DNA from 2 places in the Corynebacterium sp. 335C genome. Region 2 is predicted to be linked to the other one. Evidence: predicted binding sites of a transcription regulator. Region 2 holds the regulator's gene; the other holds the start of a gene.
The links. Region 2 encodes LexA, which represses DNA repair genes until DNA is damaged. Its sites were predicted from a motif close to CGAACANNTGTTCG; they were not measured.
Positions count from the first base shown of each region.

Region 1: the regulator LexA is predicted to act here: its motif matches at 1,985-1,998, upstream of QQS41_RS08980 (HNH endonuclease signature motif containing protein).

Region 1 covers NZ_JASTTB010000002.1:454,754-459,392, reverse strand. The annotation lists gene QQS41_RS08985 (PASTA domain-containing protein) at 1-1,880, shown strand, start outside; gene QQS41_RS08980 (HNH endonuclease signature motif containing protein) at 2,101-3,753, shown strand; gene QQS41_RS08975 (class II 3-deoxy-7-phosphoheptulonate synthase) at 3,819-4,639, opposite strand, start outside.
Region 2 covers NZ_JASTTB010000001.1:329,286-333,924, reverse strand. The annotation lists gene ptsP (phosphoenolpyruvate--protein phosphotransferase) at 1-1,546, shown strand, start outside; gene lexA (transcriptional repressor LexA) at 1,620-2,369, opposite strand; gene QQS41_RS01455 (hypothetical protein) at 2,955-3,146, shown strand; gene nrdR (transcriptional regulator NrdR) at 3,175-3,618, shown strand; gene hrpA (ATP-dependent RNA helicase HrpA) at 3,680-4,639, opposite strand, start outside.

The DNA of each region.
Region 1 (4,639 bases), on a different contig from region 2:
CCGGCGTGCTGCTGTACGAGATGTTCACCGGCCGCACCCCGTTCCGCGGCGACACGTCGCTCGCCGTCGCCCTGGCGCGGCTGGAGTCCGACGTCCCCGACCCGTCGGAGGCCATCGACGGCGTCCCGCCGGAGTTCGACGCCCTCGTCGCGCGGGCCTGCGCCCGCCGGCCGGAGGACCGCTACGCCGACGCCGCCGAGTTCGCCGCCGACCTCGAGGCCGCCGCCGACGCGCTCGGCCTGCCCGACTTCACGGTGCCCGCGCCCGCCGACTCCGCCGCCCACCGCGCCGCGGAGGAGGCGCGGACGCGTGACGACGGAACGGGCGCGGGCGGCGGCTTCGCGGGCGTGGCGGGGGCCGCGGGGCTCGCGGGCGCGGCCGGCGCGGCCGGGTTCGCGGTCGCCGCGGGCGCGGGCTCCGGTGAGTCCGGCGACGACGGCGCCGACCGAGACCCGTTCGCGCTGGGCGACGGGCTGGACGACGAACCGAACGCCGGCGGAGGCGACCGCGACACGCTCGCGGAGCGCCGCGACGGCCGGGCGTGGTCGAACGTGCCGGAGCCGGACGACGAGCAGGGCACCGCGGTGCTCGGCCGCGTCCCGGAGCCGGGCCTGTTCGGCCCGCACTCCGGGCCGGACGGCGGGTCGGAGACGCGGTTCGACGCGCCGGTGCCCGCCGCCGCCCGCGACGACGGATACGACGACCTGTTCGACGGGCCGGGCGCCGGCGACCGGCCGGACGACTATGACGGCTACGGCGATCCCGACGACCGCGGCGCCGCGCGGCCCGCGAAGGCCGGCGGCCGGGAGCGGACGCGGACGGGGTGCGCGATCTGGCTGATCGTGGCGCTCGTCGCGACGCTCGCGGTGGCGCTGGGCGCCTGGTGGCTGGGTTCCGGCCGCTACGGCGAGGTGCCGACGCTGACCGGGATGTCGCCGAACCAGGCGACGCACACGGTCCGGGAGGCGGGCTTCGAGCCGGCGTCGCGGGACGTGTACGACGACGAGGTGCCGGCGCAGCGCGTCGCGGGCACGGAGCCGGAGGGCGGCAGCCGCGTGGTGCGCGGCGAGGTCGTCACGGTGCTGGTATCGCTGGGCAGGCCGACCGTGCCGGACGTCCCCTCCGGCGCGGACCCCGCGCGGTACGCGCAGCTGCTGAAGGAGCGGACGCTGACGGAGAAGCGGGGCGAGGAGGTGTACTCCGACGACGTGCCCGAGGGGAAGGTCGCCGAGGTCGACCCCGCCGCCGGCACCAGCGTGCGCACCGGCTCCGCCGTGACGGTGCACCTGTCGAAGGGCCCGGCGCCGGTGGCGGTGCCGGACGTCGTCGGGCTGTCGCGCGCCGACGCGGAGAAGGCGCTGGAGCGGGCGGGCCTGTCCGTCGGGTCGGTCGAGGAGAAGTTCGACAAGTCGCGCGATCCGGACGAGGTCATCGCCGTCGACCCGAAGGAGGGCACGGACGTCGAGAAGGGGTCGGCCGTCGCGCTCACCGTCAACAACGGCATCGAGGTGCCGAACCTCGCGGGAAAGACCCGCGAGGAGGCCGAGCGGGCGCTGCGCGAGGCGGGCCTGGCCGTCAAGGAGGTCACGGTCGACGACTCGTCGTCGCGCCCGTCGGGCCAGGTCGAGCGGACGTCGCCGAAGGCCGGCGAGGTCGTCGACCCCGACTCCCCCGGCGTGACGGTCTACGTCTCCGAGACGGTCGAGGTGCCGATGCTCATCGGCCGCACCGTCGACGACGCCCGCCGCGAGGCGGAGGCGCGCGGGCTGCGCATCTCGACACCGGGCGGCGCGAACGGCGGCGACCTAGTCATCACGCAGTCGCCGCGGCCGGGCGCGAGCGCGAAGGAGGACGACGTCGTGGAGGTCCGCACGCTGTAGGCGCGCCGCGCGCATCGCGCGCGGGGTGCGGGTCCGCGGTTCACGCGGACCGCGCGTGACGACGCCCCGGGCGACGCGGCGGGCGTCGTCACGCAGGTCATGGGCGAACGGGTTTTCGACATTATCCGCCATTTCACCTGATGTTCACCATCACACCCTTCCCCCTTTCGAACGCATGAACTAATGTTCGGGGTATCACGGGGACGAGGGGGTGACGTCCATGGCGGATGACGGGGGAACCGGCGGCGACGCGATGCGCGGGGAGCCCGCGGCGTGCGGCGACGAGCTGCGCACGGCCGTCGAGGACTTCGCCCGCGCCGTCGACGTCATGGAGGGCGCCTGGGATCTGCTGGACCGGGAGTCGCGGCGCGGCCTGTACCGGCAGCTCGAGCGGGCGCGGGCGCGGATGGCGCTGGTCGACGCCGCCTACCTGGCTGCGGAGGGCGCCGGGGGCGTCGTCGGCGGCAAGCCGCGGCACATCGCGGACCTCGCCCGCCACGCGCACATCTCCCGCGCGGAGGCGCGGCGGCGGGTGCGGGCCGCGGTCCGGCTGCAGGACGAGGAGACGGTGCCGGCCCACCGCGACCGCGAGGCGCGCAACCTGCTGCCGGAGGTGCGGGCGAAGGTCGCCGACGGCGTCGTCGGCGCGGACGCCCTGGAGATCATCGACAGGGAGCTGGAGAAGCTGCCGGAGAAGGCGGAGGACGTCGTCCGCGTCGCCGACCCGCACATCGCAGCCATCCTCGACGTCGTGGAGGTCGACGACCTCAGGGCGCTCGGCCAGATGCTGCGGACGCTGCTGGGCCTCGACGACCCGTACACCGACGACGACCGGGCGCGAAGGCGGGACATGCACCTGTCGCAGCCCGACGCCGACAACATGCGGAACCTGCGCGGGCGCGTCACCCCGGAGTTCGCCGCCGTGCTGCTGCGGCTGTGGGCGGACCACGCCCGGCCGGGCGGCCTCCTGCCCGAGGGCTCCGACCCCGCCGCCGACGGGCGGTCGGCCGGGCAGCGGCGCTACGACGCGCTGGAGGCCGCCGTCGCCGCCGGGTACGCGCCGGCGCGGCAGGCGGGCGTCATCGCGGAGGCGGAGGCGGCGCAGGAGGCCGCGGAGGCCGCCGCGCGGGCCGCGGCCGCGGAGGAGACCGAGGAAGCGGACGCGAACGCGAGCGCAGGCACCGCCGGCCGCACCGTCCCACGCGACGACGCCCCTCCCCGGCCGCTGCCCTCCGCTCCCCTGCGCCCGGGTCGCGGGGCGGGCACCATCGTCGCGTACATGGGCGTCGACGAGCTCGCGGCGAGGGCCGGGGTGGCGGTGACGGACGTCGGCACGACCATCAGCGTGGAGCAGGCGCTGCGCCGGGCGTCGGCGTCGCAGGTGTTCCTGTCGGTGCTCGACCTGCGCGGCCAGACGATGTGGTTCGGCCGCGCCCGCCGCACCGCCTCCCTCGCCCAGTACCTCGCGCTCGGCGCGGAGGAGGGCATGTCGACCGCGCCCGGCACCGACGCCCCGCCCGCCTGGTGCGACGTCCACCACGTCGACGCGTGGGGCTCGGGCGGCGGCACCGACATCGGCAACCTCACGCTCGTCGACAGGCGCGTCCACGGGCTCGTCGACGACGCGCGGACGGATCCGCGCTTCTGGTGGAGCACCCGCTCCCCCGACCCCGCCGCCGACGGCGGGAAGGTGCGGTGGACGCCGCCGCGCGACGTCGACCCCGAGCGGCGGGTCCGGCCGAACGCGCATCCGCACGGGCGGATGGCGCCGGGCGCCGTCGTCAGGCGGCGTGCCGCGGGCCGGCCGAAGGCGCCCGCCCCCGGGGACGGCGAAGGCCGCGGGGACCCCGATCCTCCGGACGGTTCCGGGTGACGGCGGGCCCCGCGGCCCGTGGCGTCGTCACGCAACACGCGCGACGCTCCGCACGACGCCGCGCCCTAGTTGCGCAGCATCTCCGCGACGAGGAACGCCAGCTCCAGCGACTGCTGGGTGTTGAGGCGCGGGTCGCAGGCGGAGGCGTAGCGGCCCGGCAGGTCGACGTCCATGATGTCCTGGGCGCCGCCGAGGCACTCGGTGACGTCCTCGCCGGTGAGCTCGATGTGCATGCCGCCCGGGTGGGAGCCGATGGCGCGGTGGACCTCGAAGAAGCCCTGGACCTCGTCGACGATGCGGTCGAAGTGGCGGGTCTTGTAGCCGTTGGAGGCGGAGTAGGTGTTGCCGTGCATCGGGTCGCACTGCCAGATGACCTTGTGGTCGGTGGCCTCGACGGCCTCGACGATGGCGGGCAGGACGGAGCGGACCTTGTCGTTGCCCATGCGGGAGACGAGGGTCAGGCGGCCGGGCTGCTTGAGCGGGTCGAGCTTCTCGACGTAGGCGACGGCCTGCTCCGGCGTGGTGGTCGGGCCGATCTTCAGGCCGACGGGGTTGCCGATGAGGGCGGCGAGGGCGATGTGGAAGTCGTCCATGCCGCGGGTGCGCTCGCCGACCCACAGCTGGTGGGCGGAGAGGTTGTAGAGGTTGACGGTGCCCTCGTGGTCCTCGGCGAGGCGGAGCATGGCGCGCTCGTAGTCGACGACGAGCGCCTCGTGGGAGCAGTAGATCTGCGCCGTCTGGAGGTTGTTGTCGGAGACGCCGCAGGCGGCCATGAAGTCGAGGGCGTGGTCGATTTCGCGGGCGAGGTCCTCGTAGCGGGCGCCGGCCGGGGAGTTCTGGACGAACTCGCGGTTCCACTCGTGGAGGCGGTGGAGGTCGGCGGTGC
Region 2 (4,639 bases):
GCGCTTCCGCGGCGCGGCCGCGGCGGTGTCGGAGCGCCTGGCGACGCGCGCCGGCGAGGTCGAGGGCAACGCCGCCGAGGTGCTGCTGGCGACGTCGAAGCTGACGCTGGACCGCGGATGGCACCGCGCGGCGGTCAAGGAGATGAAGAACCTGGCGACGGCGGAGGTCGCCGTCGTCCGCGCCATCGAGAAGTTCACCGACATGTTCCGCGCCGCCGGCGGCGTGATGGCGGAGCGGTTGACCGACCTGGAGGACATCCGCGACCGCGTGCTCGCGGAGCTGCGGGGCCTGGAGGAGCCGGGGCTGCCGGGCGCGACCGTTCCCTCGGTTCTGCTTGCCGACGATCTCGCCCCGGCCGACACGGCGACGCTCGACCCGTCGGTCTTCGTGGCCCTGGTGACGGTGCTCGGCGGGCCGACGTCGCACACCGCGATCATCGCCCGCCAGCTGGGGGTGCCGTGCATCGTCGCCGTCGGTCCCGCGCTGCGGGAGGTGCCGGTGGGCGAGCGGGTGCTGGTCGACGGCGCCCTCGGCGTCGTGGAGGTCGCCCCGGACGAGGCGGAGGCCGCCGCCCGCGTAGCGGAGGCCGAGGAGGCGGCCAAGCGCATCGCCGCCTGGCGCGGCCCCGCCGCCACCGCCGACGGCCACCGCGTGCAGCTGCTCGCCAACGTCGGCGACGGCAACGCCGCCCGCGTCGCCGCCGAGGGCGGCGTGGCCGAGGGCGTGGGCCTGTTCCGCACGGAGCTGAGCTTCCTGTCCGCGGCCGCGGAGCCGACCGTCAAGGCGCAGGCGGAGCTCTACGCGAAGGTCCTGCGCACCTTCCCCGGGAAGAAGGTCGTGGTGCGCACCCTGGACGCGGGCTCCGACAAGCCGCTGGCGTTCGCGAACCTCGAGTCGGAGGAGAACCCGGCGCTCGGCGTGCGCGGCCTGCGCATCTCCCGCTCCGCGGCGGGCCTGATGGAGCGGCAGCTCACCGCCATCGCCGAGGCCGACGAGGCCGCCGGGCGCGGCGACGACGCCCCGACGTGGGTCATGGCGCCGATGGTCGCGACGCTGGAGGAGGCGCGCTGGTTCGCGGGCCTGTGCCGGGAGCGGGGCCTCACCCCGGGCGCGATGATCGAGGTGCCCGCGGCGGCGTTGATGAGCCACGAGCTGATGAAGGAGCTGGACTTCGTCTCCATCGGCACCAACGACCTCACGCAGTACGCGATGGCCGCCGACCGCCTGTCGCCGCACCTGGCGTACCTCACCGACCCGTGGCAGCCGGCGGTGCTCCGGCTCATCGACATGACCTGCCTGTCCGGCAAGGACGCGGGAACGCCGGTGGGCGTGTGCGGCGAGGCCGCCGCCGATCCGGTCCTGGCCTGCGTCCTGGTCGGCATGGGCGTGTCCTCGCTGTCGGCCGCGTCGACCGCCCTGCCGGGCGTCGGCGCGCAGCTGGCGGAGGTGACGCTGGAGCAGTGCCGGGCCGCCGCCCGCGCCGCCCTCGACGCCCCGGAGGCCGACGGCGCCCGCGCCGCCGCGCGCGAGGCGCTGGGCCTCTGACGCCGGCACCGCGCACGACGACGGGCCCCGGCCCTCCCGACGGGGAGGGCCGGGGCCCGCGGTGCACGGTGCGTCAGTAGCGGCGCAGGAGCGTGACGACGCGCCCCAGGATGATCGCGTCGTCGGCCGGGATCGGCTCGTAGGCGCTGTTGTGGGGGAGCAGGTAGTTGCCGGTGCTGTCCGGGGCCCACTCCTTCACCGTCGCCTCGCTCTCCAGCCCGTCCGGCATGGCGACGACGATGTCGCCGCGCTCCGCGGTCTCCTGCGCGCGGACGACGACGAAGTCGCCGTCGAACATGCCCGCGTCCTCCATCGAATCGCCCTGGACGCGCAGCATGAAGAACTCGTCGCCTGGGCCCAGCAGCTCCGGCGGCATGGCGAACGTGTCCTGCACGTCCTGCTCCGCGGTGATGGGGGAGCCGGCCGCGACGGCCCCGACGAGCGGGACGTAGGTCGGCGGCAGCACGTCGTCGCGCAGCGGCGTCACCGTCGCGGGCACCGGCTCCGGCGCCTCATCGGCCGCCGGCGCCGGGGCGGGCGCGGCCTTCGCGTCCTGCGCTTCCGCCTGGCCCTCCGGCCCGTTCTGCAGCGCGCGGACGTCGACCGCGCGCGGCTTGTGCGGGTCGCGCCGCAGGTAGCCCTTCGTCTCCAGGACCTTGAGCTGGTAGGCGACCGACGAGGTGGAGCTCAGCTCCACGGCGTCGCCGATCTCCCGGATGCTCGGGGCGTAGCCGCGCAGCATCACGGAATTGCGGATGAACTCCAGGATCTTCCGCTGCCGCTCGGTGAGCTGCTCGCGGCCGCCCTTCTTCTTCGGTGCCATGGTCGTCGTCTCGCGCCTTCCGGGTCTCGTCTCGTCGGCTCTCCCGTGAGACTGTACCGCATCCCCGTTCGAAGATGGGTACATCCGTTCGAAAAAATCCCCCCGAACATATGGACGATGTCGGGGCGGGGTGCTATAAATCGAACGTAGCAACGACGTTCGAACAGCCGTTCGTTCGAATCCCGGTCAGGGGACGCCCGGGATGCGGCGGCGGCGACCATGAAGGAGACCATCATGACCTCGACCGTGAACGGCGCACGGCCCACCTCGTCCACCTGGAACGACGGCGCGGTCCGCGCCATCGCGACGCGCCTCGACGCGCCCGCGGGACACGTCCCCGCCTACTCCCACCGTACCGCGGGAACCCGTTCGAACGGGGATGCCCCGTCGGCCCGCGTTCGACGGGACGTTCGACGGGCCGACCGCGCCCGCGGGCGCGCCGGAACCTCCACCAGGCCGCCCGGGGCGAGGGCGGGCGACGCGTCCATCCGTTCGAACGCGCCCCGACGCTCCGTCCGTCCGGCGGAGCGCCCCGCCGGCCGCCCGATCGCCGGCCGTGGCGCGGCGCCCCGCCCGGCGCTGCGCGTGTCCGCGGGCATGCCGGCGGCGGCCCGCCCCGTCGCGGGCATCCGCCGCTCCCTCCGCTCCGTCGCCGCGGCCGCGGGCATCGGCGTCTTCTGCGGCCTCGGCCTCGTGTGGGCCGCGGGCGGGGAGGAGCCGGCGCTGTCGGTGGAGGCCGTGCCGGCCGCCGCCGTCGTCGCCCCGGCCGCGGGCTAGGCCCCGCGGGGGCGGTAGTCTCGGTTCCGTGCACTGCCCCTTCTGCCACCACGACCGGACGCGGGTCGTCGACTCGCGTCTGGTCGACGGCGGCACCACCGTGCGCCGCCGTCGCGAATGCGAGGACTGCGAGCGCCGCTTCACCACGCTCGAGCGCTCCGTCCTCATGGTCGTCAAGCGCGGCGGCGTCGTGGAGGAGTTCTCGCGCGACAAGGTCGTCCGCGGCGTCCGCCGCGCCTGCCAGGGCCGCGACCTGCCCGAGGCGAAGCTCAAGCAGCTCGCCCAGCAGGTGGAGGAGACTCTGCGCGCCAAGGGCACCCCGCGGGTCGACTCGAACGACGTCGGCCTCGCCATCCTCGACCCGCTGCGGGAACTCGACGAGGTCGGCTACCTCCGCTTCGCGTCCGTCTACAAGTCCTTCGAATCCGCCGACGACTTCCAGCGGGAAATCGACCTCCTGCGCCGCGACTGACGTCCGCCGCGGCCGGCCCCGGCGCCGAGCGCCCGGGCCGGCCGCACGTCGGGGCGGCGCATCAGCGCAGCTTCGCGATCTCCTTGCGGATGCGCTGCGGGGACACCGAGCCCGCCGTGCCCAGCCGCTGGGCGAACAGGCTCACCCGCAGCTCCTGGATCCGCCAGCCGATGTCGCGCACCGCCGCCGACTTCCGCCGGCCCTCCGGCAGCTGCTCCAGCCGCGTCTCCAGGGCCTCCGCCACCTCGGCGACCTCGTCCTCCAGATCCGCGTCCCGGTCCGGATCCCGCGCCATGTCCGCCAGCCGGATCTCCATCGCCTCCAGGTAGCGCGGCAGATGCCGCAGATGCGCCCACCCGTGCCGGGCGACCGCGCCCTTCGGCAGCATGAACTCCAGCTGGCCGCGCATGTCGTCGATCGCGGGGCCCTCCCACTCGCCGAGCTTCGCCGCCACCGCGTGGTACTTCGGCAGCGCCTGGGCCAGGCCCACGACCAGCTGGCGCACGCCGGCCGACACGCCCGGCGACACCGCCGCGCGCAGCTTCTCGTAGTCCGCGGGGTCGCGCACCGGGCCGCCGTGGCCCATCATCGCGTCGCGCACCACCGTCACCCGGCAGTCCTCGACCAGGCCCTCGGCTCCACCGTGCGGCCACGCGTCGACGGCCACCCGCTGCTGCAGCGGCAGGCCCTTCAGCATCGACTTGGCGTTCACCGCGCAGTCGCGCAGCAGCATCGTCAGCGTCGCGGTGATCATCGCCGCGTCGGCCTGTGCCTTCGTCGGCAGCACCTTGACGGTGACGCCGCCCTTCTCCGCCACCAGGGCGGGGTAGGCGGTCACCGTCTGGCCGTCGACGGTGTTGTCGACGGTCTCCGGGACGGCGCCGAGGTTGTCGGCCGTCCACTTCTTCACGACCTCGTTCGACGACGACGCCGCGGCCTTCGACACCGCCGACGTCACCTGCCCGGCCCGCCGCTTCTGCAGCGCCGCGAGGTCCCGGTCCCGGTCGATGACCCTGCCGCG